3 regions of the Bacillus basilensis genome follow, and region 1 is predicted to be linked to each of the others. Evidence: riboswitches for the same ligand, from Rfam matches in the RefSeq annotation. Region 1 holds a riboswitch; each other region holds the start of a gene.
The links. A riboswitch is a leader RNA that binds a small molecule or an ion and turns the genes downstream of it on or off. The one in region 1 is predicted to bind thiamine pyrophosphate.

Region 1 (10,187 bases):
TGTATTCTTCTTAACAATGATTGTTGTCTTTTGGCGACCCCGTGGTTTAAATGAGGCGTGGCCGGCAGCAATTGGTGCTGGCATTATCCTGATTACTGGACTTGTATCAAAACCAGACGTCATGGACATTATCAGTAAAATTGGCGGTGCCTCCATAACAATATTAGCGACCATCGTTATGGCGGTTATATTAGAAAGCTTCGGCTTCTTCCACTGGTCCGCAGCGAAACTTGCAAATTTAGCAAAAGGTTCTGGTCGCCGTTTATACTGGTATATTCAATTATTATGTTTTCTTATGACTCTTTTATTTAATAACGACGGTAGTATTTTAATTACAACTCCAATTTTAATTCTTCTCCTAAAAAATCTTCAATTAAAACCCCATCAACAAATCCCTTATTTATTAAGCGGTGCTTTAATCGCTACTGCATCTAGTGCACCAATTGGTGTAAGTAATATCGTAAACTTAATCGCATTAAATATCGTAAATATGACTCTTTATATGCATACTGCTATGATGTTTGTACCTGCAACATTAGGACTATTGTTTATGTCATGGCTTATGTACACAGTTTTAAAGAAAAAACTACCAGAAAGATTACCTGTTTCTTCATATGATATCGAAGAAATGTTCTTCACAAAAAACTTCCATCCATTAAAAGGAAAAAATTCTGTTGATACGAAACAAAAACGGACAAGATTTATGTTGAAAGTATTAGGCTTCGTCTTCCTTATGCGCTGTCTTCTATTCGTCGCATCCTTCTTATCTATCCCAATTGAAATTGTTGCCGTACTCGGCTCACTCGTTCTTCTCATCTGGAGATGGTACTACTTACGAACAAATCCTGTCGACATTTTGAAAAAGACACCGTGGCACATTTTAATTTTCGCCTTCTCTATGTACGTCATTATTTACGGACTTCACAACGCAGGATTAACAACAGCACTTGTAAATTGGCTCGAACCAGTTGTAAGTCAGCATCTACTCTATGCTAGCTTTGCAATGGGCGGACTTGTTTCCCTCCTCTCTAACATCTTCAATAATCACCCTGCACTTATGATTGGTACCATTACGTTAACAGAAATGGGACTAGACCCAGTCACATTAAAAACTATCTATCTCGCAAATATTATCGGTAGTGACATCGGTTCACTATTATTACCAATCGGTACGCTAGCTTCCCTCATTTGGATGTATATACTGAAACAAAACAAAATTAAAGTAAAATGGAAAGACTATTTAAGTGTATCCCTTATCGTTATTCCTCTCACAACAGTCGTCACATTATTCCTCTTATACTACTGGGTACACCTCTTCTTCGCCTTATAAACGACAGAAGCCCCTTTTGCTACCGTCTTAGCAAAGGGGGCTTCTTCTATATTTAAGTTAGGTACTACAGTGTGATCAATCAAGTAAAGAGGTGTAACGTGTTATTGGTATAAATGACTACCAGTGTCTTTAAATTCTTTCGCTTTCTCTTTCATCCCTTTTTCAATTGCTTCTGTCGTTTCTAAATCATTTTCTTTCGCGTATTCACGAATATCATGTGAGATTCTCATACTACAAAACTTCGGTCCACACATGGAACAGAAATGAGCCGTTTTCGCGCCTTCTGCTGGCAATGTTTCATCATGGTACTCCATCGCACGCTCAGGATCTAAAGATAAATTAAATTGATCGCGCCAACGGAATTCAAAACGAGCTTTTGAAAGTGCATCATCACGCTGATGAGCCGTTTTATGCCCTTTCGCAAGATCAGCTGCATGTGCAGCGATCTTGTACGTAATAACCCCCGTGCGAACATCATCTTTATTTGGCAATCCTAAATGTTCTTTCGGCGTTACATAACAAAGCATCGCCGTTCCAAACCAGCCAATCATCGCAGCTCCAATTGCCGATGTAATATGGTCATAACCTGGTGCAATATCTGTCGTTAACGGCCCAAGTGTATAGAACGGCGCGCCCTGACAAATATCAAGCTCTTTCTCCATATTCTCTTTAATTAAATGCATCGGTACATGCCCAGGCCCTTCAATCATCACTTGCACATCATGTTTCCAAGCAATTTTCGTTAATTCACCAAGTGTTTCAAGCTCAGAGAATTGTGCCTCGTCATTTGCATCTGCAATTGAACCTGGACGTAATCCATCTCCGAGAGAGAACGAAACATCATACTGCTTCATAATTTCACAAATCTCTTCAAAATGAGTGTATAGAAAGTTTTCTTTATGATGGAATAAACACCACTGCGCCATAATTGAACCACCGCGTGAAACGATACCCGTCGTACGTTTTGCCGTAATTGGAATGTAACGAAGTAATACTCCGGCATGAATCGTAAAGTAATCCACGCCTTGCTCCGCTTGCTCAATTAACGTATCACGATACACTTCCCACGTTAAATCTTCTGCAATTCCGTTTACTTTTTCCAGTGCTTGATAGATTGGTACAGTTCCAACTGGTACAGGCGCGTTACGAATAATCCACTCACGCGTCGTATGAATATTTTTACCTGTAGATAAATCCATAATCGTATCTGCACCCCAGCGCGTTGCCCACGTCATCTTCTCTACTTCTTCTGCAATAGAAGAAGATACAGCAGAGTTTCCGATATTTGCATTGACCTTCACGTGAAAATTACGCCCGATAATCATCGGTTCTGCTTCCGGATGATTAATATTCGCTGGTAAAATGGCACGACCTTCTGCAATTTCCTTACGAACAAACTCAGGCTCTACGCCTTCACGAATCGCAACGTATTCCATCTCAGACGTAATAATGCCATTACGCGCATAATGCATTTGCGTAACATTTGCACCTTGCTTCGCTCTAAGCGGCTGGCGATCCATTTGCGGGAAAATATGTGTATGTTTCGAAGCCACTTTCACACCGTCATCCTCTGGTTTCACCTCGCGCCCTTCATATGCCTCTACATCCCCGCGCTCTAGAATCCAAGAGTGGCGCGGCGTTGGAATCCCCTTTTCCAGCTCTACTTTATACGCCGGATCCGTATAAGGACCGCTCGTATCATACACACGGATTGGCGGATTTGAGACGCCGTTCGTTTCGCTTTGTTCAATCTCACGCATCGGCACTTTCATACCTGCGCGTGGTCCATCTACATATACTTTCTTACTCCCTGGTAAACTCGATTTCAATTCAATTTGCTCAGCTGAAACAGATTGTTTCATAACCTTTGTTGCCTCCCCTGTTCGTGACAAGGACGAGATATGGCCAGCGTATGCCAAAATAAAAAGAGCCAGGTCCATAAAAAAATAAGGACCTGGCTCATAAAAGACATCATTATGTAAAGCCGTTAACTTCCCTACGCTGGTACGAGCCAGATCAGGTCCAAAGGGTTAAGAAGATCACGCGCTTCTCTCTCAGCCTACGCATACGTTAGGCACCCCTAGTTTATCACTGATTTAATTTTCAATACTTTCCCATCATACACGATAATCTGAAAAATGCAAAGTTTATTTCTTTTGTTACTTATGGAATCATCCACGTTAAATAATATGCCTGTACATACGTCATAATACCAACAATAATTACAAAGAATAAACTATGCTTCACTGTGAAGCGGAATAAATCTGATTCTTTTCCAGCAAGTCCAACTGCCGCACAAGCAATTGCAATTGATTGCGGAGAAATCATTTTTCCTGTTACACCACCCGTTGTATTTGCTGCAACGAGAAGTACTTCAGATACACCAACTTGTTGTGCTGTAATTGCTTGTAGATTTGAGAATAATGCATTCGCTGACGTATCGGAACCTGTTAAGAATACGCCAATCCAGCCTAGGAATGGTGAGAAGAATGGGAATAGTCCGCCAGTTCCTGCTAGTGCTAATGCTAGTGTAGAAGATAGACCAGAATAGTTTGCGATAAATGCAAATCCTAATACGAATCCGATAGATAGAATTGGCATTTTCAATTCGCTTAACGTTTCTTTAAATGTTACTACTGCATCTTTTACACTCATTTTCAAAATAAACATGGAAATGAGACAAGCAATTAAAATCGCTGTTCCAGTTGCTGATAATACATCAAACTTCAAAATTGCCTCGTAAGGCGTCGCTTTATTTACAATAGGCTCTGCCTTCATTACCAAATTATGCAAGCCTGGAATTTCAAACTTAAATACAAGGCTTTCTAACACGCCTCCTGGAGCAAATAATGCTTTAAAGAAACTTTGACTCCAAATAACTACCATAACCGTTAATACGATAAATGGAGACCATGCCTTTACAACTTTTCCTAACGTTAATTTCGGCATCGATGCCGCCGTTGTTGTTGCAGCTACTTCACTATTTGCTTGCCCGGATTGATAGATTTCTTTCGGTTGCCATACTTTTAAGAACAACGATAAACTAACTAAACTTACAAGTGCTGACGTAATATCCGGAAGTTCTGGTCCTAAGAATGTCGCTGTAATGAACTGAGTAATTGCAAACGAACTACCCGCTACAAGTAAAGCAGGCCAAGTCTGTCTTACCCCTTTCAATCCATCCATTAAAAATACGATAAAGAACGGAACAAATAATGATAGAAACGGTAATTGATGTCCAGCCATTTGTCCGATTTTATGTGGATCAATACCTGTTACTTGTCCAGCAACTGTAATCGGAATTCCCATCGCCCCGAACGCTACTGGTGCCGTATTTGCAATTAAACAAAGACCCGCTGCATATAAAGGATTTAACCCAAGGCCTGCCAGAAGTGCTGCCGTAATCGCTACTGGTGCACCAAATCCTGCTGCCCCTTCTAAAAATGCTCCGAATGAAAAACCGATTAAAATAACGAGTAAACGATGGTCATTCGTAATGGATAATACAGATGCACGAATCACATCAAATTGACCTGTTTTCACAGAAATTTTATATAAAAATACCGACATAATGATAATCCAAGCAATTGGCCATAATCCGTATAAGAAACCATATCCGGTCGCTGCCATCGCCATCGTGAACGGCATCTTATAAGCGAATAACGCCACTAAAATTGTAAGTACAACTGTAATAAATCCTGCCACATACCCCTTCATGCGGAAAACTGCTAAAGCTAAGAAAAAAAATATAATCGGAATAAGTGCGACCGCTGCCGAAATCCAAATGTTTCCGAACGGATCATAAACTTGTGTCCATGTGTTCATTGTTCTCTCCCCCTAAAGAATCCCCTTTTAAATAGAATAACCTCATCAGTAGACTATCAGGTCATCATACCTTTAATCCTAAAAATAAAAAAACGTTTAAGAAAACGTTTTCAATAACTTTCATTTATACTGTACCATAACAATTTCCATTAAAAAAGATTTTTTTGAAAATTTTATTATTTCACCAGAAAATCTTACAAAATCGTCACGTTCTTGTAATGTTCATCGATAGTAAGCTTGTCAAAACTATTGCATAATAATAGTATAACAACGGACATTATTTATGAGGTGATATATATGAACGGAAACAAAATATTAGCAGCTTTATCTTACTTTAGTGTATTATTTGCCCCTATCTTATTCCCTATTATTGTGTGGATTGTAGGCGATGCTGAAACAAAACCACATGCAAAACGCGCTCTATGGACACACATTATTCCAAGTATCGCTACATTCATTAGCGTAACTATTTTAGGAATTATGGGTCTTGGATCTGATCAACCAGACGTAACACTGGGGATCGGTACAATGATTGTCTTATGTATTTGCGGAATCATTAGCTTATACTACTTCATTTGGAACATCGTAAAAGGCATTAAAGTACTGAAAGCTTAATTTCCTTTTTAAACAAACGTTTGATTAATAAGAAAAAACCATCCCAAAATACCTTTTGGGATGGTTTTTTTATCTTCTGCGTTTCTTCTTTTTTCTCATCATCTTCTTGCGGCGCGTATTCACTTTATCCGCTATAATGTGAAGCGTACTTGCCACAACAATTCCCATTACGAACGTTACAATTTCAACCTCATGTTTCTTCGCAATTTCTATTAAATTCCCGTCAAGTGCGATTACATTTAATAGGAATAAAAACGGAGAAAACACAATTAACATGTATGCAATACGAATTACATCACCAAGTATAATTGTATGTGTAAAGAAGGAGCGATGCGGCATGACATTCTTATACGGATACCAAAATATACGCAGGAATCCCCATTTATTATACGCATTACTATACGTATCTAAATCCGGCGTTAAAAATGAAGTCCCTACTAAAAAGCCAATTGCAAAAGTTAATAAAAAATCAAAATTTGTTAATCCATACGAAAAGAGCAAAAACAAAACAACCGGAAGGGATATTAAGTTTATTTTCGTATGCGTTCTTCCTGATGGCATAATGCACTTCCTCGCTTACGTTCGCCCTGTCACCATATGACAGTTCTCACCTATTGATCTAATTTCTGATCGATAAAGGATGTGTCTATATCCGAACCAAACCATTCTGCCAACTTCACTCGTGCCTTATCTTTCACATCTTCATTGACGTATAACGACGCCTGTAATAGTGCAGCCATTAACGCCCCTAAATCATCCGTATAACCAATTCCAGCAATGAAATCTGGAATCGCATCAATCGGTGCAATAAAATAAGCAAGCGCTCCAATTACAATAATTTTCACTCGTTTTGGAACATCCGGTTTCTGCAAAACGTAAAACAATAATAAACTTGCATAAATGACCGACTGCCCTGCTTGCTTTGCAACATGTTTTACTTTCTTCCAAAACGCTTCAACTGAAAATTTTTGTTCCATGTAAAAGCCTCCCTATTTTTTTAAAAAAATAAGCTACAATATGTTATCAGTAAAAGTTCATCAAAATTACACATAATCTATCAATGAACTTTCATTGTAACAAACAAACCAAAAAAGAACAAGTGTTCGTTAATTTTTGCATACTTCCCTTCATATAATAGGTTTCTAGATAACCACTTACCCATTGTCATTTCTTATTTCTCAACAAAGAAAATTTTCACTTTCACTTAACATTCTGCTCTACCTTTGTTATATTTTCTAGTTGACGGACATATAAACGAATGTTAAAGTTTTCTCTGGTAGTGACAAATCTCATACAAAAAATGTAAAATGTTATAGTGTTTCTCAGAAATGAATTTTGTTGTATAATACAGAAATGACGTTATGCTTATGAGCAACACAAGAAACCAAAAGGGTATGCATAGTTATAGTCGTATATGGGTGAATATAGAACCTCTAATTATGGCCAAGAAAACTATGTATTTTTTATTTTAGCATTTTTCGCTCCAAAATCGACCAAGCCTGATAGAGAAAGGGTGGAAATGAATGAAAGAAACCTTGAAATCACAATTTCAAAATGTGCGTTTCACTGTATTCGTAGCTTTAGCCTTATGGTTGAAGACATACCTTATTACACGCACAAGCTTTGATTTAAAACTTGAATCTTTCATGCAAGAATTCATTTTATTCCTTAGCCCATTAGCAGCATCATTACTGCTTGTTGGTCTTGCATTATTTGCAAAAGGGAAAAAACGTAACTATATAGCACTTGGAATTAGTTTTGTTTTAACAATCGTTCTTGTTGGTAACGTAATGTTCTACGGATTCTATAATGACTTCGTTACTTTACCAGTACTAGGACAAACATCTAACTTCGGAAGTTTAGGTTCTAGTGTAAAAGAATTGTTTAACTACAAAATTATCCTTGCATTTGCTGATATTATCGTATTCTTCATTTTATTGAAGAAGATGAAGAATTTTGCACCGACAGAACGTGTAGCACGCCCAATGCGTTCCCTATACTTCGTGTCAACAATTGCTATTTTCTTCGCAAACTTAGGACTGGCAGAAGCTGAACGTCCAGAACTATTAACACGTTCATTCGACCGCGTTATGCTTGTTAAAAACTTAGGTTTATATGTACACCAAGTATATGATCTTGGCTTACAAGCAAAATCAAGTTCACAAAAAGCATTTGCTGACGGTAGTAAATTACAGGAAACAGAGAACTACGTAAAAACAACGCAAAGCAAACCAGATCCAAATATGTTTGGTACTGCAAAAGGGAAAAACGTAATTGTCGTCTCTCTTGAGTCATTACAAACATTCTTAATTGGTGCAACAGTTAACGGACAAGAAGTTACACCATTCTTAAACCAATTTACGAAAGAAAGTTATTACTTTGATAACTTCTTCCATCAAACTGGTCAAGGAAAAACATCTGACGCTGAATTCTTAGTAGATACTTCAATGTATCCACTAGACCGTGGTGCTGTATTCTTCACACATGGTAATAACGAATATACAGCAACTCCAGAAATTTTACGTGAGCAAGGATATCACACATCGGTATTCCACGCGAACAACGCAACGTTCTGGAACCGTAACATTATGTATCCAGCACTTGGTTATGATCGTTACTACAACGAACTTGACTACAAGATTACACCAGAAACAAAATTAAATTGGGGATTAAAAGATATCGAATACTTCGATCAATCTATCGATATGTTAAAAGAAGTGAAGCAACCGTTCTATACTCGCTTCCTTACTTTAACAAACCATTACCCATTCACTTATGATGAAAGTACGAAATTAATCGATGAATACAATTCTGGTGATGGCGTATTTGACCGTTACATGGTAACTGCTCGCTATTTAGACGAAGCAATGAAACACTTTATTGAGCGTCTAAAAGCAGAAGGTATTTACGACAACTCAGTTATCGTATTCTACGGTGATCACTATGGTATTTCTGAAAACCATAACCGTGCAATGGCACAGTTCTTAGGAAAAGAAGAAATTACTGCATTTGACCATATGAACTTACAAAAAACACCGATGTTTATTCACGTTCCTGGTCAAAAAGAAGGTAAAACAATTTCAAAACCAACTGGTGAAATTGACATTAAACCAACAATTCTAAACTTACTTGGTGTAGATTCTACGAATCAAATTCAATTTGGTCATGATGTATTCTCACCAGAAAATAAAGGATTTGTTGTTCTTCGTGACGGTAGCTTCGTTACAGATAAGTACATGTACACGAACAGTACATTCTACGATCGTAATACTGGCGAAGTTGTACAATTACCAAAAGAAGAATCTCAACCACTCATTGATCGTGCCCAAAATGAATTAAACATGTCTGACAAAATCATTGAAGGTGACTTACTTCGCTTCTCTGAAAGCAACAAGACCAAAACTGGTGAAGTAAAGACAGCTATTAAAGAAGAAAAGAAGAGCGCTGAGTAATCTCAGCCTCTTTTTTTTATATTTCTCCATACAATCACTTATATTCATTAACTTTAACATTACATAACCTTTACCAAATATTCACATAGAGTTAACGAAACATCTCTATAATAAAATATGTAAACGAGGTTCTATATATTTCTTATCTCTCATCTGTAATAAGATCCCTTAAAGAAATATATGAATCGTTTTATTTCTACTTTCTTATAATTGTCTTTCAATATGTTTTGTTTCCATACACAAAACATTCAATAAGACGATGTCCCTATGAAAGATAGCTACCCTCCTTGTGCAGCATTCCATAAGAATGTTGCTTTTTTTTATTTAAAAGCAGGATTCTTATTTCTTATTTTCGAATTTGTATATACAAAATGCTATAAATCACCACTACTTCTCTACCATTTACAAATACATATACGTCATATGTAAAGAGTTACCCACATAAAAATTACTATAGGGATTTTTATGAATTAAAGTTTCACTTTACTTATGCACTTACGAAAGGATGGGACGAAAATTGGCATATGAAAGATTTGTACTTTGGAATGATGCAGTTATTGATACAATGAAACAAAAAACGTACATAGAACTTGAAGAAAGAGGCTTGCAGTTTGGGGATGGTGTCTACGAGGTTATTCGCCTATATAAAGGAAACTTTCACTTATTAGATCCGCATATCACAAGATTATATCGCTCCATGGAAGAAATAGAATTAACACTCCCTTTCTCAAAAGCAGAACTTATTACCCTACTTTATAAACTAATTGAAAATAATAACTTCCACGAAGATGGAACTATTTATTTACAAGTATCTCGTGGTGTACAAGCTCGTACCCATACATTCTCATATGACGTCCCTCCGACAATCTATGCCTATATTACAAAGAAAGAAAGACCAGCATTATGGATTGAATATGGTGTACGCGCTATATCAGAACCAGATACGCGCTGGCTACGCTGTGATA
Region 2 (10,187 bases), on a different contig from region 1:
TTTTCAATTATTGAATACACATTTGACATTGTTAAATCTCTTAATCGTTTAAATACAGACATCCAAATTCCTCCTATGATATACCTCATATTTCAAATTTACTACTTGGAAAACTGAAAAATCTCCCTTTACAGTAAAGAATAGTAATTTTTACAGCCTATGTGTTTATTATAACAAAACAAAGATGTACTTACATGTTATTTCCAAAATACATCCATTATAATATGACATTCTAGATGCAATATTGTATTTCTAATATATTCTCATTATCTCCCTTTAAAATTAACTTACTTTTTTGCGATTTCACTAAATTACAGAAGTGTAATATTACTGTAAGCTAACTCGATAGTTACGTTTCCATATTTCTTATACACTAATACCAGAAGCAGCAAACAAGCTTCTCATCATTTCAGAACTAATACAAAAATGTATTTACTATAAAACATATAAAAGGAGAAATCATCATGAAAAAATTAGTAGGAATCGGATTAGCAGCAGCAATTTCATTCGGAGCATTATCAGGTTGTTCTTTATTAGGAGAAAAAGCGAACGGCTTTGTACTGTACGGATCAGAAGAGCAAGTTCAGCAAATTACAGATAAAAACAAAAAAGAAGTGAAAGAAAAAGACTTCTATAAAATGAAAATGACAACATTAGAAGGTAAAAAAGTTCTTGTCATGGATAAGAAAACTGGTGAAGAACTAGTGAAGAAAGAATTACTTAGCAAAGTGGATGCAAAAGACGATACGAAACCACTTGATAAATTACCGGCTGTAACAGCAGAACAAGGTGTATTATTCGCAAAAGAAAAAATAGAAAATGCTACAATTGATGGCGCAAAATTAAAATATGAAGGCAATACAATTATCGGAAGTGGCCGTGCATATGCAGATATGTTCGCGATTGTTGATGATGCAACTTACGGAAATGTAAAAGGTGATGAAAAATCTGTTGGGGTATTAAAATTCGATAAAGACCCTAGTAAAGAATTCCCTGGAAAGAATGGTGTAGAATCATCACAACTTGTAAAAATTAAAAAGTAATAAAAAAGCTTTGCGAAATTCGCAAAGCTTTTTTCTATTTATTATGAGCAATTTTCTCCATATCCGGACTACAAGTTTGCGACTCGCATGATTTATTTAAAGAACATGCGGCGCATTTTCCCTTTTTACTTCTCTTTACAAAATGAACTAACGTATATGCTGCATAACCAAAAATGATAGCTCCAATTATAATATTGACCATCATTATACATCTCCTTTTAGAATCCGAGTAAAGATCCAACTTGGTATATAGTAAGCGTTAATACATAAGCAACTACGAGCGGATAAACGACTGAGAAAATCGTCCATTTCGCTGATCCAGTTTCACGTTTAATAACAGCCACCGTCGCTAAACACGGAACATATAATAAAATAAAGAACATAAATGCATAAGCTGATAACGCAGTATAATGTGCTCCCATTACATTGCCAAGCACATCTTCTTTCACCGCATAAATAATTGCCATTGTAGAAACAACAACTTCCTTCGCTAAAAATCCTGTTAAAAGAGATGCCGCAGCTTGCCACGTTCCAAAACCGAGCGGGGCAAATAATGGTGCGATAAATCCGCCAATCATCGCTAAATAACTGTCTCCCATATCAACACCAAATCCTGATGGACCTGCATAATTTAATAGCCAAATGACAACAGAACCACCGAAGATAAATGTACCTGCTTTACGAACAAATCCTTTCCCTTTCTCCCAAGTACTTAGCCATAACGTTTTCGCTTGCGGTACGCGGTAAGGCGGTAGTTCAATAACGAAAATAGACTTCTCCGCTTTTAAAATTGTAAGAGACATAATCTTTGTAACTAATAACGCAAGGACTATCCCTGCAACATATAAAGAAAACACAACAGTTGCCTGACTATGAGGGAAGAATACGCCCGCAAATAACGCATATACAGGTAAACGTGCTGAACAAGACATAAATGGTGTTACAAGAACTGTAAGTAAACGTTCTTTCTCTTGTTCAATCGTTCTCGCTGCCATAATACCTGGAACGTTACATCCAAAACCAATAATCATCGGAATGAACGCTTTTCCGTTTAAACCGAAGAATTCCATAATTCTATCCATAACAACTGCAATTCGCGCCATATATCCTGAGTCTTCTAATAATGAAATGAAAAAGAATAGTGCAAAGATTTGTGGAACGAATACTAATACAGCACCAACACCGGCAATAATGCCTTCTGTAACGAGCGCTTGAATAAAATCAGAAGCTCCGACACTCGTGAGCCCAGCCGTCACCCAATCCGTAAGCTGTCCACCAAAAAACTCATCTAACATATCAGATAACGGTGTACCAATCCACGTAAACGTAACCTGAAAAATAAAAAACATAACTGCTAAAAAGATTGGAAGTCCTAAAACTTTATGTGTAATTAACCTATCAATTTTTTCCGAAAAAGGAATTTTTCCTTCTTTCTCATGCTTCATAACATTTGTTTTTAACTTTTCAATATACGCTTCACGAGTTTTGTAAATATGCTCCTCCAACGTACAATCAAGTTTTCCCTCTAAGCGAGATCGAATGGCTATAAGCTCCTTATAAATTGGTAATGCTTTCATTTCTTTTTCTACTACTTCGTTATTACTTAAAAATTGAAGCGCTAACCATCTCGGATGCTCGTAATTCTCTTTTTCTAAAAGAGAAATTGCTTCTCCAATTCCTTCATCCAGTTGTACACCATATGAAATAATGAATGGCTTTTTCTCACTTTTGTCATTTTCTTTAAGAGTCGCAAGTAGTTCTTCACAGCCTTTTCCGCTTCTTGCAACGACAGGAACGACTGTTACACCTAATAGTTCTGATAACCTTTTTACATCAATTACAATTCCTCTTTGCTTCGCCACATCAACCATATTTAAACCAATTGAAACCGGCTTACCAAATTCAAGTAACTGCAACGTTAAATGCATATTTCGTTCAAATTGCGAGGAATCCACAATATTTAACATATGCTGAAATTCTTCTGTTAGTAGAAAGTTTGTTACAACACCCTCATCACGCGAAACTGGGTTCAAATCATATACGCCTGGTAAATCGATTAATGTCCCTTGTCTATCTTTTAATTTACCAACCTTTTTTTCTACTGTTACACCGCTCCAGTTTCCTACGTATTCATAAGAACCAGTAAGTGCATTAAATAATGATGTCTTCCCTGTATTTGGATTCCCTAGCAAAGCTACCTTATTCACGCTAATTCCACCTTTATCATTTTCGCGTCACAATGACGAATACTAATTAACTGTCCACGACACTCCAATGTACAAGGACCTTTGAACATCGCTTTCTGCTTCATGCGAAGTTCGCTTCCTTCAGAAAGACCAAAAGCCGCCAATCTTCTCTTTAGTAAATGATCTAAAGACTGAACGCTTTTTACTAACACTTTCTCACCGATTTTAATATCTACTAAGCTCATAACCTTCCCCCTCAAAAGAGAATGATAATTATTTTCAGAGAAATTATAGCACACTCTATTTCTCTTGTACTATACCCTTTTGCTTCATATTTATTAACATTTTGCTACAATTCTATTTCAATCATTGTCATAACAGATTCGTTTGCCATTCTCATCCATTTCGCTTACAATAAACAATAGCAAATAAAGAATCTCGTTATCACAGGGGGAGCCTTACCGCTGAGAGGGAACACTTCGTTCCGACCCTTAGAACCTGTTAGTTAATGCTAACGCAGGGATTGTGCAAACGTCCGAAATACATACCTCTTTTTTATTTACGTATTTCGTATCCTCCTATGATATCTATTCTTTTTTGTACAACTTTAATTTAGGGGGAGACAACATGCGTAACACCAATTTACAAGCGATGATTGAATCTGCTATTCTTGCAGCCTTCGCCATGGTCATCGACATTTTACCATTATCAATTAAACTTCCAACAGGCGGTTCCATCTCATTTGCTATGATTCCTATTTTTATTATCGCATACCGCTGGGGCTTCAAAATGGCTTTCTTAGGAGGCTTAATTTGGGGATTATTACAAATTGTAGTCGGAGATGCCATTATCGTCACACCAATTCAAGTACTCATTGAATACTTCGTTGCTTTCGCATTCATTGGATTTGCTGGTTTATTCTATCGTCCTATTCAAAAGGCACTTTTAACAACCAATGAAAATAGTGAAGAACAATCCAATTTAGGTAGCCGTAAAGACAAACCTTCTTCAAAACAGAACGAAGGAAAGAAAGTTCTTGGTTACATTATTGTTGCTACATTTATTGGTAGCTTTGCTCGCTACTTCTGTCACTTTATTGCTGGTATTATTTTCTGGGGACAATATGCACCGAAAGGTCAATCCGCTGTGCTTTATTCATTAATCGTAAACGGTAGCGTAATGATTGGTTCCTACATTCTATGTACCGTTTTACTTATATTTTTATTCCTTACTTCACCACGCTTATTCAAGAGCATCAATGCTTATCAAATAAATGCAAACAAAAAGAGCGCTTCATGAGCGCTCTTTTTTTCATATCGTAATATCAATTAAAAAAACAATAAATGCACAAAAGAAAATAAATACCATTATACTTAGCCAATTGCTATGCACGGTTCATCGACTCCTTACATAACCTCATTTTCTAACACGATTATATCGCTTGAAAATAAAGATTAGGTAAAGATAATATGAAAATAACTTAAAAAAGCGTAGATCATATTGTCTACGCTTTTTTCGGTAAATAGAAGTAAAATAATACACCATCTTCTGTATTCTTTACTCCATATTCAGCATCATGCAGTTCTAAAATATTCTTCGAAATAGCAAGCCCAAGACCTGTTCCACCTTGCGAACGCTGACGAGCTGCATCCACGCGATAAAAACGATCCCAAATTTTATCTAATTGTTCTTCTTCAATGTGAGTACCTTTATTTTCAATACATACTTTTATACGACCTTTCTCATCTATTGTAGAAATAATAATATCTTCTTTATTTGGTGTATAACGTATGGCATTCGTAATGAAATTTACGATGACTTGTTCAATCCGGCCTTGATTTGCCATCACTTCAAATGGACCTATATTTTTATGAACACAAAGTTCTTTTTTCTCTATTTCTACAGACAGATGTTCACATATATCTTCAATTACTGTATCAATATAAAATAAATCCATTTTCATTTTATATGTACCTGACTCAAATTTAGCTAACTCAAGCATATCCAAAATTAACGTATCCATTTTATCTACTTCTCGTTCCATTGCCTGAAAATAGTACTCTTTTTTATGCTCAGCTACCCCGTCTTTTAAAATAGAAATACAGCTTTTCATAATACTTAGCGGTGTTTTTAATTCATGTGAAACACCAGAAATGAATTCTTTTCGCGTTTTTTCTAACTTTCTTTCCTTTTCAATATCTTCTTCTAACTGTCCAATATGCGAATGGAGTTTATTCGATAGCACATTAATATTTTTCGATAAATCCCCAATTTCATCTTTTGAAGTAATCGGTATTCTTTCTGTAAAATCTAATTTTGCTATTTTCTTCGTCGTATCATTTATTTTTAATAACGGTTTTGCAATTTGTTTTGAATAATAAAACGAAGCTAAAAAAATAAGAACGACTACAAATGCAATGATATAGATGTAGTAATCTTGCACCATTTGTACAGCTTCATCTACGGGCTGTAAAGAAGCCATCGCATAAATATATGTTACTGATCCGTCTTTTTCTTTTATTGGTTTGATTAATAATTTATATTTAATATCATTTTTTTCATAGTCCATTGTTTGTGTTGCATACTGTATGTGCTTGCTCTCTTTTAATAATAAATCTGTTTGAAATTCTTTTATGTTATCTAAGAATATACTATTTTTATAAATTGGATTTACAAGACCTTTTACATCTGGAAACTGTACTTTCGTAACAACCCCACCTATGTAAGCATCTGGTTCTTGGGCAGCTTGCTCCTGAACAGCCGGCTTCTTTTCCTTACCTACTTGTTCCTCAGCTGCTTTCTTTTTCTCCTCATCTAATTTACTCATTTTCTCCTTAAATGCTTTTTCTAACGGTTTATTAGATCCGCTTAAAGTCTTCTTAGATAACGAGAAAGAGAATGGAATAAAACTATCTTCTTTTTTCACGCCAGAAAAAGAAATTCCTTGGCCTAGAAACTGATCTGATGATTTATTATCAATCTCTTCTATATTGACGAGATTGTATAAAGGAATTTTGAATATTTGTTGTCCAAAGCTCTTTTGTTGCCTACGATCTATCGTTACCTCAAAATAAAAATCATCTGCATGCTTTAAATTCCCGTTCTGATCTAATGTCGTAATCCACGTATTATTTTCTCTTAAAAAGTCTTGCTCCAGCTTCTGAATTCCTTCTGCACTTCCTGCATAGTTCAAATAATTCTTTTCGAAGGAATTTAAATTCACTTTAATATCTTCCACTTTTCGATTCGCATAATATTGTTTAAAAAATATCGTTTGTCCAATAAATATCGTCGCTAAAATTAACATACATAATGCTGTTGTGAGGGTAAATAATTTTAGTACAATCCCTTTTCTCATACATTCCCCTCAAATTTATAACCTGTTCGCACTACAGTTGTAATGTACTTTGCTTTCTCTCCCAATTTGTTTCTCAAATTACGAATATGGCTATTAACCGTTCGATCATCACCAGCAAATTCATATCCCCAAATTCTTGAAATCAATTGTTCTCTCGTTAAAACGATTCCTTGATTTTTCATGAAATACGCTAATATTTCAAATTCTGTATGTGTTAAATTAATGTCTGTTCTATTTACTGTAACAGTGCGCGACGGAAAATGAACGTGAATACCGTGGATTGATAATGTATCATCTTCATTCTCTAAGAGTTGCTTTGTCACTTTTCTACTTTCTAACAACCTTTTCGCTCTTGCTAATAAAATGGGCGGACTATATGGCTTCGTCACATAGTCATCTGCCCCGAGTTCAAAACCAAGTAACGTATCATCTTCATCTACACGTGCCGTTAGCATAATAATCGGAACCTCGGATGCCTTACGGATTCTTCGGCAAACGGACCACCCATCAAGTTCCGGCAACATAATATCAAGAATAACTAAATCAACCTCTTCTTCCTCAAATACAACTAAAGCTTCCTTCCCATCTCTTGCTTCAAACACCATATATTTCTCACTTAAAAAATAGTCTTTCAATATTTCACGTAATATATCTTCATCTTCAACAATTAAAATGTTTTTTGCCATAACTTATGTATCCCCCTCCCGCTTTTAGAAACTACAATTCACTTTGAATAACTAGCAGTTAACTTCGCCTCGATAATATATCTATCTGGTGCATCTCCTATATAATCAAATGGATAGCAAGTCGTCAGCGTTAATATCGGTTCTTCTTTTTTTATAATAACAGTCCGATCATCCGCATGGGTAATCCATGTCTTTTGAATTTCATATGTGTACGTTTTATTATCATACTCTAAAACAAGAGTGTCTTTTTCTTTTAACTCTCCTAACTCTGTAAATACAGTATCCCGGTGCCCACTTAGTACAGTATGTCCCCCTCCAGATGGCGTTGTCGTTAAATCACTAACGAACATTCCAACCCCTTTCTTCAACGTTGCATCATCTGCTCCCCAATATATAGAAAACTTCTTTTTTATTTTCGGTATATTTAACATTGCTACCTTTTCTCCTTCTTTATGCTCTGTTTGAGAAGAAGGTACTTGAGAAGTTACGGGTGTTTCATGTGAAAGTTGATCATGTTTTATATTGTTAAGGCTCTTTATTTCTTCTGTCGTTAATTCTTGCGCAGAGCTTTTTCCTTTATACCATTCCATAGCATAATATGATCCCATAAATAGTCCTATAGCCATCAATATAATTCCAATATAATTGAGTACCTTCATATTTCATCCCTCCATGCCAAAAATGGTAGGAATAACCTACCATTTTTAATATATGAAATTATCCCATTCTTTATAGGGCAATATTTTATTTACGCCTTAACTTTATTACGGCGATTCAAACCAAATAACGTCCCTATCCCTACAAGGCACGCGCTTAGTGCCATCATTGCTACATTATTAGATGCTGTATTTGGTAATTTTTCACCTTGTACAACTGGCGTTGCTACTTCTTTTTTTACTGCATCATTTTTTTGTTGTACTTGCGCTGCTTCTTTTTTTGCCATATCATTTTTTAACTGTTCTTGTGCTATTCTCTTTTTCTCTTCTTCACTCTTTTGCTGTATCTTAATTGCTTCTTCTTTTTTTGCTTTATCTTGCTGCACTTGCGCTGCATCTTCCTTTGTTACTGTTCCAGTATCCGCACTTGCTACTGAAGAATATCCTACTGTTAAAAGTGCCATTGCACAGATCGGTAATAGTTTCTTTTTCATTTTATTTCTCTCCTTTTATACGTTTTACATCACTTCGCATCGGATGTATCACTAGAATAAACAAGAGATATAAATATAAGATGCAGATGAAATATATTTCATTTAAAGATTTCATTGTAAAAAAATAAAAAAACATCGCAATATATACGATGTTTTTTCAGGTGTGTGTCTCAATATTTACATGTTACTTTCGCGTGATTTCGAAGTAGAATGGGCCGGAGCGATAACTAATTGTCTCGGCTCAGTTTTCTTTAAGTGATTTTTGACGTTACACTTACGACGTTGAACAACCCACGCTTTAATAGGGTTTGTCAAAATAATCTTTTGCTCTTCGTTAGGGGTCTCTTCTTCAAACCTACAACTTTCGCTCCATTTATTCCATTTCATTGTAAATTTAGAAGAAGAATGATCATCTTCTCGATCAAACAAGTGCAAAAAATCCATTTCGCCAGCTAGCATTACGGTGTTGCTAGTTGCTAAAAAAGAAAAGGTCGTCCAACGTTTCTCCATGCCCTCCTACTCCTTTTTCACATATAGAGTGCCTAAAACTTAATTTACCTAAAATATGCTTGCCTTTTACCTTACACCCATAGTTTATCCAAAACACTACTATGCAACTATCGATTTGCCTTACAACTACCTTACATTTTTGTAAGAAATAAAAAAACCTTCACTCTCTATACGTGAAGGTTTCTCATTTTTCATCTATATGATCTTTCATATGATCGACTCCAACTTCTTGCAGCTGTGACATCATACCATGGGAGATTGCGCCTAATACTAAAGTCATTCCAATTAGTGAAATCCGAATCGCTGGTACATCAATTATGTAGGCCAAACTACCAAGAACAATTGTTAAAAGTAATGCTTTTATAAATGTTGCACTTGTATACTCTTTCTTTCTCATCATAATCACCCTTCATGGAAGCGTTTTCTTAATGTAATCAGTATATCATATCATCTGACTATTTTGTGGGGATTTCTGTAAAAAACTTATATCTTCTTTGACTTTTTCCTTCCTATCCTTTACAGTCGAAATGTTCACAAGTTTTACACTGTAGGAGGACTCCAATGAATATTGAAATAAAAGACACTTTAATTTCTGAAGAACAATTACAAGAAAAAGTAAAAGAATTAGCGCTTCAAATCGAGCGTGACTTTGAAGGAGAAGAAATCGTAGTCATCGCTGTACTAAAAGGATCTTTCGTATTCGCTGCTGATTTAATTCGTCACATTAAAAACGAGGTAACAATCGACTTTATTTCTGCATCTAGCTACGGAAATCAAACAGAAACAACTGGAAAAGTTAAACTATTAAAAGATATCGACGTAAACATTACTGGAAAAAACGTAATTGTCGTAGAAGACATTATCGATTCTGGTTTAACACTTCACTTCTTAAAAGATCACTTCTTTATGCATAAACCAAAGGCACTCAAATTCTGTACGTTACTTGATAAACCTGAACGTCGTAAAGTTGACTTAAAAGCTGAATATGTTGGCTTCCAAATTCCAGACGAATTTATCGTTGGCTACGGCATTGACTGCGCAGAAAAATATCGTAACTTACCATTTATCGCTTCAGTTGTAACGAAATAATCGTATAACTTAAAAAATCGATAGTACATAAAATTTATATCGGCGATTTTTTAAATATATCGACTTACCGACAATAACTGACAATCTTAGCACCCTATTAATAGGAAGAAGCTGTTCTGAAATACATCAGAACAGCTCCTTCTTTCCATTACAAAAAACAGGGAG
Region 3 (10,187 bases), on a different contig from region 1:
CTAACCAAAATAGCGATGATAAATCGTCTTTGCTTCGCTTATATCTTTCGTTCCATGTACAAGTACACGACCATCTTTGAAGGCAACTAATCTCTTTTCTTCAACAGAAAATGATAGTAAATATGGATTTACATTTAAATCCGTAACGCGACCTTCCAGCAGCCCCTTATATTGTTCAAAATCCATTTCCCCTTTATGAGGTGGTCTAATTTGAACTGTATTTCGTCCGCATAAAACTGCTGTTTTCGATGTATTTTCTTTATTTAAATACGGATATAATGCATTCTCCCCGCATGAAGGACAATTGTGTTTACGAAGCTTTTGCACATTCATACATGAATATTCATTCTTCCATACATCAAACGACGCAAGTCCCTCTCGAAGTGATTCGTAATCTTCCACTAATAGTTTAAGAGCTTCCGTTACTTGATGAGAAACGACGAGAGATACAGCAGGTGATATAATGCCCGCTGTATCACATGTCGCACCGCCAAGCGGAATCGATTGTAATAAACATGATAAACATGGTGTTTTACTAGGAAGAATTGTGTAAGAAAGTCCGTAACTCCCTACACAAGCCCCGTAAATCCATGGAATAGAATATTTTTGCGCTATATCATTTACAATGAAACGCGTTTCGAAATTATCAGTTGCATCAATGATTACATCAACATTTGTAACAAGCTCTTCTAATTCCTCAGCTGTTACATCTTGAACGAGTGCTTCTACTCTTACTTCACTATTAATCTCTTCTAGACGTTTCTTCGCCGCTACAGCCTTCGGAAGATTATTTTTCACATCACTCTCTGCATACAATTGCTGCCTTTGTAAATTACTCCAATCGACATAATCACGGTCAACAATTGTTACCTTCCCAACACCAGCTCTTACAAACATTTCTGCATTTGCACTACCTAATGCGCCTGCGCCAATAATAAGCACATGCTTTTCTCTTATCTTTTGCTGTCCTTCTTCCCCAATGGGAGAAAATAGTTCTTGGCGAGAATATCGATTATTCAACTACACTCATTCCTTCTAAAGGACTACTTGCAGTTGCACAGCGTTTACGTGCGATACGACCTGCTTCAAAGCCTATGCGACCTGCTTTGATACCTAATTTCATTGCGTATGCCATTTTAATAGGATCTTTTGCTCCTGATACAGCCGTATTTAATAACACACCATCCGCTCCTAATTCCATCGCGAATGCCGCGTCAGCTGGGCTACCGATACCAGCGTCAACGATAACTGGTACTGTCGCTTGTTCAATAATGAAGCTTAAATTTAACGGATTTACAATACCAAGCCCTGATCCGATTGGTGATGCTCCTGGCATAATCGCATGCACGCCAAGTTCTTGTAATTTGCGGGCTAATACAACATCATCAGATGTGTAAGGAAGTACGATAAATCCTTCTTCTAGTAACATTTCAGATGCCTTTAATGTTTCTATTGGATCAGGTAATAACGTTCTATCATCACCAATAACCTCTACTTTGATCATGTCACAAAGTCCTGAAGCTTTCGCTAATTTTGCAATACGAACAGCTTCTTCAGCATTTTTCGCTCCGGCTGTATTCGGTAATAACGTATATTTTTTCACATCAAGCTTCTCTAATAAATTAGGTTGCTTTGCATCAAATATATCCATACGACGTACTGCAAACGTTAAAATTTCAGCTTCAGAAACGTCAATTGCTTTTTGCTGTACGTCAAAATCAGGGAATTTCCCTGTTCCTAATAAAAGTCTAGACTGAAATGACAATGGTCCAATGTTTAACATAATCAACCGCCTCCTACGAAAGTTACAATCTCAATTTGGTCTCCATCAAAAACAGATGTATCTGTATGATTATCTTTTTGTAAAATATCTTTATTACGCTCAACTACAACAATTCTGTTATCTAACTCTAAATGTGTAAGTAGTTCAGCTACTGTTTTCACACTCGCTGGCACTTCAATTTGATTACCATTAATTTTTAAATTCAAACTTCCATCCCCTTTCTAAACTCTTTTAGAAAGCAATGAATCTAACAAGTGATTCTCCTGCTTTCCTTCTATTAAATCCGCCATATATTGACCAGAAACAGGACTTAATAAAATGCCGTTTCGATAATGGCCCGTGCAAGCATATAAACCTTTTATTTCTTCATGCTCTCCCATATAAGGAGCTTCGTGATTTGATTGTGGCCTTAATCCTGCCCATGCACTTTCCCATTCCGCTTCTTTTAAAGCCGGCAATATTGTATAAGCACGCTCTAATATAGAAGTAATACTTTCTGGTTGCACAGTTTTATTAAACGTATGAGACTTCATCGTTGCTCCAATTACGTACCGTCCACCGCGCTTTGGTGCAATATAAAATCTTTCTTGGAAAATAGGCGCATTTAAAAGTGATTTTCTACTTCTTACCGCTACTACTTCTCCTTTAACTGGATATGTACCCCATTCGCGGTGAAAATAACCTAGTAACTTCGTGCTCCATGAACCACCTGCAATCACAACTTTCTCGCACGCAATAATACCTTCGCTTGTAACAATTCCTGTTACGTTATCATTTTCAATACGAATATCAAATACTTCTGTTTGTTCATATATATCAGTACCGGAAATTGCTGCAGAGTGTGCAAATGCTTTTGTAAGCTCTGGTGCAATAACATGACCATCTTTCGGATAATATACCGCACCTATAATGGATTCAGATAGAAATGGCTCTTTTTCCCGCAATTTTTCTCCCGTTAGAAAATAGGAATCTTCACCTGTTTTCTGCTGCCAATCCATAATATGAAGAATTCTTTCCTTCTCATCTTCATTTTGAGCAATGCGATAAATGCCTTTTTCTTCATACCCAATATCGATGCCTGTTTTTTCACGTAAAACTGCTGCAAGTTGTGGAAATATAGCACGGCTTTCTCTAGCAAGTTCAAATAACGGATCATACGCATCCCATTCTGCCTGAACCCCAAGTAAACCAGCAGCTGCTTTCGAGGCTTCAGATGCAATCTGTTGCTTCTCTACAATCGCTACTTTATGCCCTCGTTCTGCTAGAAAATGTGCAACTGAACTACCTATTACACCTCCGCCAATTATCGCTACATCATACTTCTTACACATGTTTTTCCGCCCACTTTCTTATTGATTCCTTATAAGATTTCGCTTTGCTATATGGGTTACTACTACTTATAATTCCAGACATAACAGCAATACCACTGACACCATTAGTAAGAACATCCCCTGTGTTTTCCGTGGTGATTCCTCCAATTGCTGTAATCGGTATGGATAAACACTTTGCAATGGCTGAAACTTCTTCAAGCCCTCTCGCTGGCACACCTTTTTTACAATCTGTCGGAAATACATGACCATAGACGAGTGAATCCGCTCCATTCTTAAATGCATCGATCGCCTCTTCTAAAGAATGCACAGAATAACCGACATGCAAATAAGAAAACTTTTCTTTCACTGACCTTACATCTGCGCTTCGATATCCTAGCTGCACACGCGGAATATTTAATAAAATAGCAATATCAATTCGATCATTTATTACTATCTTCGATGCGGGAAAGCCTTTCTTCAAAAGACTTTCCACACCTTCATACAATTCCTTCGTACTTTTCTCACGCTCACGAACATGTAAATAATCAATCTCACTCTCAATTTGCATTGCTACATTCACTAGCTCTTCGAATGACATGTGACCATTTGAGATTACATGAAGCTCATTTTTCATATTCATTCGCCTACTTTAAAATGTTTTCGAATAATTCCTCAGCTGGAACGATTTCTTTCGTCATCCCTTTATCTTTCAGCCATTTATTTTGTTTCTCCCATGACTCTTTTGAATCCGATAGGAATGGCTCATCTTTCGTTTCCATCTTCTCTAATAAAATTTTCATACTTTCTTTTTCAACTTCTGGTACAAGCGGGAAGTTTTCTTTTTCTTGATGATTTAATAAAATATTTAATGCTTCATCTGGATTTTTCTTCATGAATTCATAACCTTTTTTCGTACCACGTAAGAAAGCTTGCAACGCTTCCTTATCTTTTTTCAACGTTTTATCACCTGTTACAAATACAAGCTCATGATAGTTTGGCACACCATAATCAGCTGGATTAAAGTACGCTGGTTCATGGCCTTCATGTCGCATAACAGGTACTTCATGGTTAATGTATGCTCCTGTTACTGCATCTACTTTTTTCGTAATTAACGCTGGTACTAAATCAAAGCCAACATCGACTACTTTCACTGTATCTGGATTACCACCAGCTTCTTTTACCATCGTTTTTAAATACATCTCACTTAAAGGTGTCCCCGAATATCCTACTGTTTTTCCTTCTAAATCTTTCGGTGATTGAATGCCTGCTGATTTCAGTGATACAACATGATTTAACGGGGAACGTACGACAGCTCCAATTGATTTCACTGGAATTTGTTCATTTGCTCTTGCCATAACAACATCTGGTTGATAATACAAGCCAACCGTTACTTTTCCTGCCGCTGCTAAAGTTAATGGATCAGTCGGATTGGAAGGGAATTTAATATTCACCTTTACTCCTTCTTCTTTAAAGTAGCCTTTTTCAATTGCCGCATAAATAAAGCTATGTACCGCATTTGGGTACCAATCAAGCATGACCGTTATTTCTTTTTCTTTCTTACCCTTATCTGATGCTGAATTACTAGAACATCCAGCAATCATTGCAACTAATAATGTAAACACAAAGATGCGTTTTAAAAATTTCATGAATGCTTCCTCCAACTAATAAATTTCTTTTCTAAAATCGAAATAAGGATGACAAAGGAAATAGCTAATAATGATAACAATACAATGGGTGCAAATACACCCGCTCCGTCTAATTGCGTCATCATCCTTTTACTGAAATATCCTAACCCGGCTTGTGCACCGAGCCATTCACCAATTGCTGCCCCAATCACACTAAGCGGAACTGCAATTTTTAAAGCTGAGAAAAAATAAGGAAGAGCAGATGGTAACTTTAATTTAAGAAAAACATCTTTTTTCGTTGCTCCATACGTAACTAAGAGCTCCTCCCATTCTATTTTTGTACTACGTAGTCCATCATACGTATTGACCGCAATTGGAAAAAACGTAATTAAAACCGTAACAACAACCTTACTCCAAATCGTATATCCAAACCATAAAACGAAGAGTGGAGCAAGCGCTGTAATCGGAATCGTTTGTGAGGCAACTAATAATGGATAAAATGCTCTCTCCATCCAATTACTCGCATTCATTAACATCGCTAGCCCTACCCCAAGTACGATAGAAATAGCCACCCCTATTAAAACGACATTTAATGTTGCCGGCAAATGAACCGTAAATAATATATCTTTTAGTTTCCATATCTTCATTACAATTGCAGACGGTGACGGTAAAATGTACATCTCATCTACAACTCTTGCGCCTATTTCCCACATGACAAGTAAAATACTAGAAAGTGTAAGGGCAGGTAATAGTTCCTTCAACCGGTTCATCATACGAGTACCTGCCTTTGTAACATACTAAGAAGCTCATCTTTAAGCGCTAACACTTCAGGCTTATATAAATCTTTTCTTGTCCGATTACAATCAAGCGGTACAATCTTCTCGGTTAAAGTAGTTATCGGTTGATTTTCTACAACGAAAATTCGATTAGAAAGAAATAATGCTTCTTCCACATCATGAGTAATAAATAAAATTGTTTTTTCCCACTCTTTCCATTGTTCAAACAGCCATTCTTGCAAAGATGCCTTCGTTAAAGCATCCAACGCGCTAAACGGTTCATCTAACAGCAATATCTCCCCGCCTGTTAATAAAGTTCGAATAAAAGATACGCGTTGTCTCATACCGCCAGATAAATCTTTCGGATATTTTGTCTCATACCCTTGTAAGCCAAATTTATGTAACAGTTCCTTTGCCTTTATTTGTGCTTCTTTCTTCTGTACACCTTGGCACTCTAGCGGCAGGGCAGCATTCTCAATAATCGTTCTCCATGGCAGGAGCATATCTTTTTGGGGCATATATCCTACAGGATGGCTCTTTGTTTCTGTCAGCTCTATCTGTCCCGTACTTGCTTCTTCTAAACCTGTAATAAGGCGAAATAAAGTACTTTTCCCGCATCCACTCGGTCCGATAATACTTACAAACTCTTTATCTCGTATAGAAGCATTTAATTCATTGATGATTGGTTTCTCATCATAATGAAAAGAAACATTATGAAACTGTAGTATGTTCTTGCTCCTCAAATCCCCACATCTCCTTACGATAGGACATATCCCAGAATAAATATTCAAATCGACTGGAATATAGGAAAATCTCCTCTAATCGATCTAGCTCTTTGTCAGACTTTCCAACTGCCATTTCATTTAATAAATCTATTAACCAAATACAAAGGTTACCGTATTCTTCCGAACTATATCCTTGAATCCACTCACCAAAGAACTCATGATCTCTTGCTCCAGGAATATCGTTTAAACGCTTTCCAATTTCCCAGTAGCTCCACATACATGGAAGAAGTGCTGCTATTAATTCCGCAAGTGTGCCATTTTGAGATACAGACATCATGTAATTTGTATAGGCTAAATTTTTAGCAGATGGTTTGGCAGATTCTATCTCCTCTATAGAAATATCAAGTCTTTTTGCATATTGTTTATGGATTGTCATTTCTCCATTTAATATGCCATCAATTTGTTCAGCAAATTTCCCCATTACTTGTGGATTCGTTGCTTTTACAACACCAATCGCATATAGCTTTGCATAATCTAACAAATATAAATAATCTTGAATAATATAATACTGAAACTTATCTTTTTCTAACGTGCCATCTCCCATACCTACTACAAACGGATGATTATGACTCATCTCCCAAACTGGTTGTACAGTTTCTAATAATCTATCGCAAAATTTCATTTCTCTATCCCCTTTCAATCTATATATCTAAATAAAAAACCACTTCTAAATAAGAAGTGGTTACAGCAAATAAAATTATAATTTATTCGTTGCTCCACTTCCCTTCGCTAGTATTACCTAGATCAGGTCTGTAAGGGTTAAGGATTATTCCTCTCTCAGCACAACAAGCACCCCTAGTGGTTTCAATATGAAATTTTCAAATAAAAAAGCCCCGTTTCTATACGCAAAGAAACGGGGACTCATTATTAGTGTCCGAATTGCTTCCCTACGCTAGCATAATCTAGATCAGGTAATGAAAAGGATCAAAGGCTTACGGCCTACTCTCAGCTGGCAACACCAGCTCTCCTAGCAAACTATGAAATTATCACTGTCAGTATAACACCGTAATAAGACATCATCAACTGTTTTAATTTTCTCAATTGTCAACAAAATAATAAAACTATACAATATTTATATTCTATCTTAGAAATTATCATCCCAATTAATTGGATAATAAGGAATCATTATCCTCAAAAAATTTATTTTTTTATTGATTTCATATTACATTTATGTGAATACACCCACTATATTATATCTTTATACTATAATAAAATTACAACTATACAACTAGAGGAGGTCTCTATTATATGAATATGAAAGCTACTGCTTTAACAGCAACTACTGTCGCAATTGCCTCTTTACTTCCTTCTATGGGAGAAACAACTGTACAAACAGCCAACGCTGAACAATTATCTAACGTGAAAACTGGATATGTCAAAGTCGATCAAGTAGCCTTACATACACAAGATAACGCAAATAGCTCATCAATTGATACAATTCGCTTTAATACGAAAGTAAACATACTCGAAACAACTAATAGCTGGTATAAAGTATCTGTTAATAATAAAGTAGGTTACGTACAAAAAGATGCTATTCTACTAAAAAACAAACTTCAATCTAATAATCAATACATTGTTAATGCCAATGCATTAAACGTTCGTTCTGAACCTAATTTAGAATCTTCAATTTTAGATGTATTACCAAATGGGAAATTCGTTACCATTCAAGAAGAACAAGGTGAGTGGTATAAAATTTTACATAATGGCAAAACAGGTTACGTACAAAAGGCGTTCGTGTCTAATGGTTCACAGCCTTTAGTAAAAGGCATCACAGTTCAAAATAATACGAAATACACAGTTGCAACACCTAAACTTAATGTACGTAGCAATGCTAGTACAAGTAGTGCACTACTTGGTTCATTACAAAATGGTACACAAATACAAGTAGTGGAAACTGTCGGAACTTGGTATAAAATTCGTTTTGGCACAGGATACGGATATGTAGCAAAGCATTATGTGGTGCAAAATCAAACGCAATCACAAAATCAAACAGCTCAACCTACTTCCATTCCAGCAGTTTTCAAATTCCCTACTCAAGGAAGAATTAGCTCAACCTTTGATATGCGCTGGGAACAAATGCATTATGGGATAGATATTGCAGCTCAGGGTAATGTCTCTATCCAAGCTGCGGCTGCAGGTAAAGTTGTGAAATCATATTATTCAGCTAGCTATGGCAATGTTGTGTTCATCGCTCATCAACTAAACGGGAAACTATATACAACAGTCTATGCTCATATGAAAGATCGCACTGTACAAGCTGGTGATCAAGTACAGGCTGGACAATTAGTAGGTCATATGGGAAACACAGGTCATTCATACGGGCAACATCTTCATTTTGAATTACACAATGGAGAATGGAATTTTGAAAAAACAAATGCAGTAAACCCACTGCCATATTTAGTTAGGTAAATTGTATGCCACGCAATATCAATATACCTCTCATAATTGAATACTTAGCCTTTTTAGGTTTAATCTGTTGTTTAATCATTTACAATACAAATACTGTATTTTTATCTATTATCATTGCTTTTGTCGCTTTAGAAATTATGATGGAATCCTTTCAAGTTAAACTAAAACAAAAAATTGCACATATTTATAATGCCATCTTTCTATTAAGTGCCCTAATAACAAATATTATTAGTAATGGTTTTTATTTATCTACCGTATTTCCTGTGTTCTTTATGGCTGTTTTACTATTCATAGCTAGATACATTCATGTCCCTAATAACAAAAAACACGAACAAGAAGCTTAGAAAGAGGAGACACTGTGTACCAATCTTTCAAAGATAATCCGCTAAAATATATATTGAATTTATATAAAAAAATAAATACTTTTTTTGGTATACAAGGAAGCAATACGGCACAAGTTTTCCTTTATGGAATGTTATTTCTCGTCTTAATCACATTCTCCTTGCTTTACTAACAAAAAAAGGATCTCACGTTTATGTGAGATCCTTTTTAATTTATATAGAAAATGCTCTTTACCCACAAGCATATTTTTCATAAATAAAGCTAAGATTATATTTTTTCTCCAAGCTCATCCTTTGTTCATCATCGCACCAATAGAACAGAATATCATGAATCGTTGCATAACGCTTATTTTTAAGAAATAGTTTAAAGAATGATGGCAGACAATCATGTAATTGTATAAATATATAATTGCGTAATATTTCTTCTTTATATTCAATGCCCTTACAAATATACAGTAATTCTTCACAATAATATGCATGCTGTGGAACTTGAATCATTTCGAAAAATGGCACATATGATAATAACTTTCCGATAAAATGATCATATCGATCCATTATTCCTATCGTCATATGCTCCATCATATCTTTCATTACATATAAATAATCATCTACATGAGTAGTCTTTAATGGGTCTAATCGATCTGAAATTTGAGAAAGTACAGCTCTTTGACAAGCTAATACCGCTTGACTAGGTCCATAATATGCTAGGAAGTCTGTACACTTACGATATTTCCGTAATAAGTCATGTGTATATAAATCATACACAAAAGTATTACAATACATCGCTAGACTCATCATATCACTATTTAATTGTTCCTTTGATAGGAATTTAGCTCTCTTACACATATAAAAGAATGTAAATTCCAATACTTCTTTATGGGATAATAGATGTTTACAATCCTTTATACATTTCTCATTAAATTTAACTCTATCCCAAATTTCTACATCCCCATCAGTCAATTCACCAATACGATATTTAATAATTAAATAGTTTAAAGCAACCGCTTGCGTCAAAAGATCCCACGTTTCATATTCCAATGAAGTGTAAACAAACTCAGCTAGTCCTTGATTTACCATAAAAGTATTTGCTTCTTCATACCAACCAATCTCTTGACATAAGCGAAGAATACGTACTAAAGTTGGAATTTCATCTTTATG

Region 2: linked by a shared signal. The riboswitch ahead of thiT (energy-coupled thiamine transporter ThiT) and the one ahead of thiC (phosphomethylpyrimidine synthase ThiC) in region 1 are both predicted to bind thiamine pyrophosphate.
Region 3: linked by a shared signal. The riboswitch ahead of tenA (thiaminase II) and the one ahead of thiC (phosphomethylpyrimidine synthase ThiC) in region 1 are both predicted to bind thiamine pyrophosphate.

Annotation. Positions count from the first base shown of each region.
Region 1 covers NZ_JBNTQO010000011.1:136,162-146,348, reverse strand. The annotation lists gene ACQVV1_RS19985 (arsenic transporter) at 1-1,330, shown strand, start outside; gene thiC (phosphomethylpyrimidine synthase ThiC) at 1,432-3,192, opposite strand; TPP riboswitch at 3,307-3,422, opposite strand; gene lldP (L-lactate permease) at 3,494-5,155, opposite strand; gene ACQVV1_RS19970 (magnetosome magnetite crystal formation protein family) at 5,453-5,770, shown strand; gene ACQVV1_RS19965 (metal-binding protein) at 5,840-6,331, opposite strand; gene ACQVV1_RS19960 (YkvA family protein) at 6,382-6,747, opposite strand; gene ACQVV1_RS19955 (LTA synthase family protein) at 7,294-9,222, shown strand; gene ACQVV1_RS19950 (D-amino-acid transaminase) at 9,728-10,187, shown strand, end outside.
Region 2 covers NZ_JBNTQO010000014.1:62,720-72,906, forward strand. The annotation lists gene ACQVV1_RS21875 (PspA/IM30 family protein) at 1-62, opposite strand, end outside; gene ACQVV1_RS21880 (lipoprotein BA_5634 family protein) at 465-1,043, shown strand; gene ACQVV1_RS21885 (FeoB-associated Cys-rich membrane protein) at 1,078-1,248, opposite strand; gene feoB (ferrous iron transport protein B) at 1,262-3,250, opposite strand; gene ACQVV1_RS21895 (FeoA family protein) at 3,247-3,474, opposite strand; TPP riboswitch at 3,669-3,770, shown strand; gene thiT (energy-coupled thiamine transporter ThiT) at 3,857-4,528, shown strand; gene ACQVV1_RS21905 (sensor histidine kinase) at 4,734-6,587, opposite strand; gene ACQVV1_RS21910 (response regulator transcription factor) at 6,584-7,273, opposite strand; gene ACQVV1_RS21915 (class D sortase) at 7,312-7,932, opposite strand; gene ACQVV1_RS21920 (LPXTG cell wall anchor domain-containing protein) at 8,022-8,423, opposite strand; gene ACQVV1_RS21925 (hypothetical protein) at 8,601-8,933, opposite strand; gene ACQVV1_RS21930 (hypothetical protein) at 9,118-9,333, opposite strand; gene hpt (hypoxanthine phosphoribosyltransferase) at 9,495-10,022, shown strand.
Region 3 covers NZ_JBNTQO010000004.1:2,425-12,611, reverse strand. The annotation lists gene thiF (thiazole biosynthesis adenylyltransferase ThiF) at 1-1,020, opposite strand; gene thiG (thiazole synthase) at 1,013-1,783, opposite strand; gene thiS (sulfur carrier protein ThiS) at 1,786-1,989, opposite strand; gene thiO (glycine oxidase ThiO) at 2,005-3,114, opposite strand; gene tenI (thiazole tautomerase TenI) at 3,107-3,727, opposite strand; gene ACQVV1_RS09380 (ABC transporter substrate-binding protein) at 3,738-4,739, opposite strand; gene ACQVV1_RS09375 (ABC transporter permease) at 4,736-5,488, opposite strand; gene ACQVV1_RS09370 (ABC transporter ATP-binding protein) at 5,488-6,237, opposite strand; gene tenA (thiaminase II) at 6,206-6,901, opposite strand; TPP riboswitch at 6,984-7,086, opposite strand; TPP riboswitch at 7,147-7,258, opposite strand; gene ACQVV1_RS09360 (SH3 domain-containing protein) at 7,528-8,688, shown strand; gene ACQVV1_RS09355 (hypothetical protein) at 8,694-9,032, shown strand; gene ACQVV1_RS09350 (DUF3965 domain-containing protein) at 9,261-10,187, opposite strand, start outside.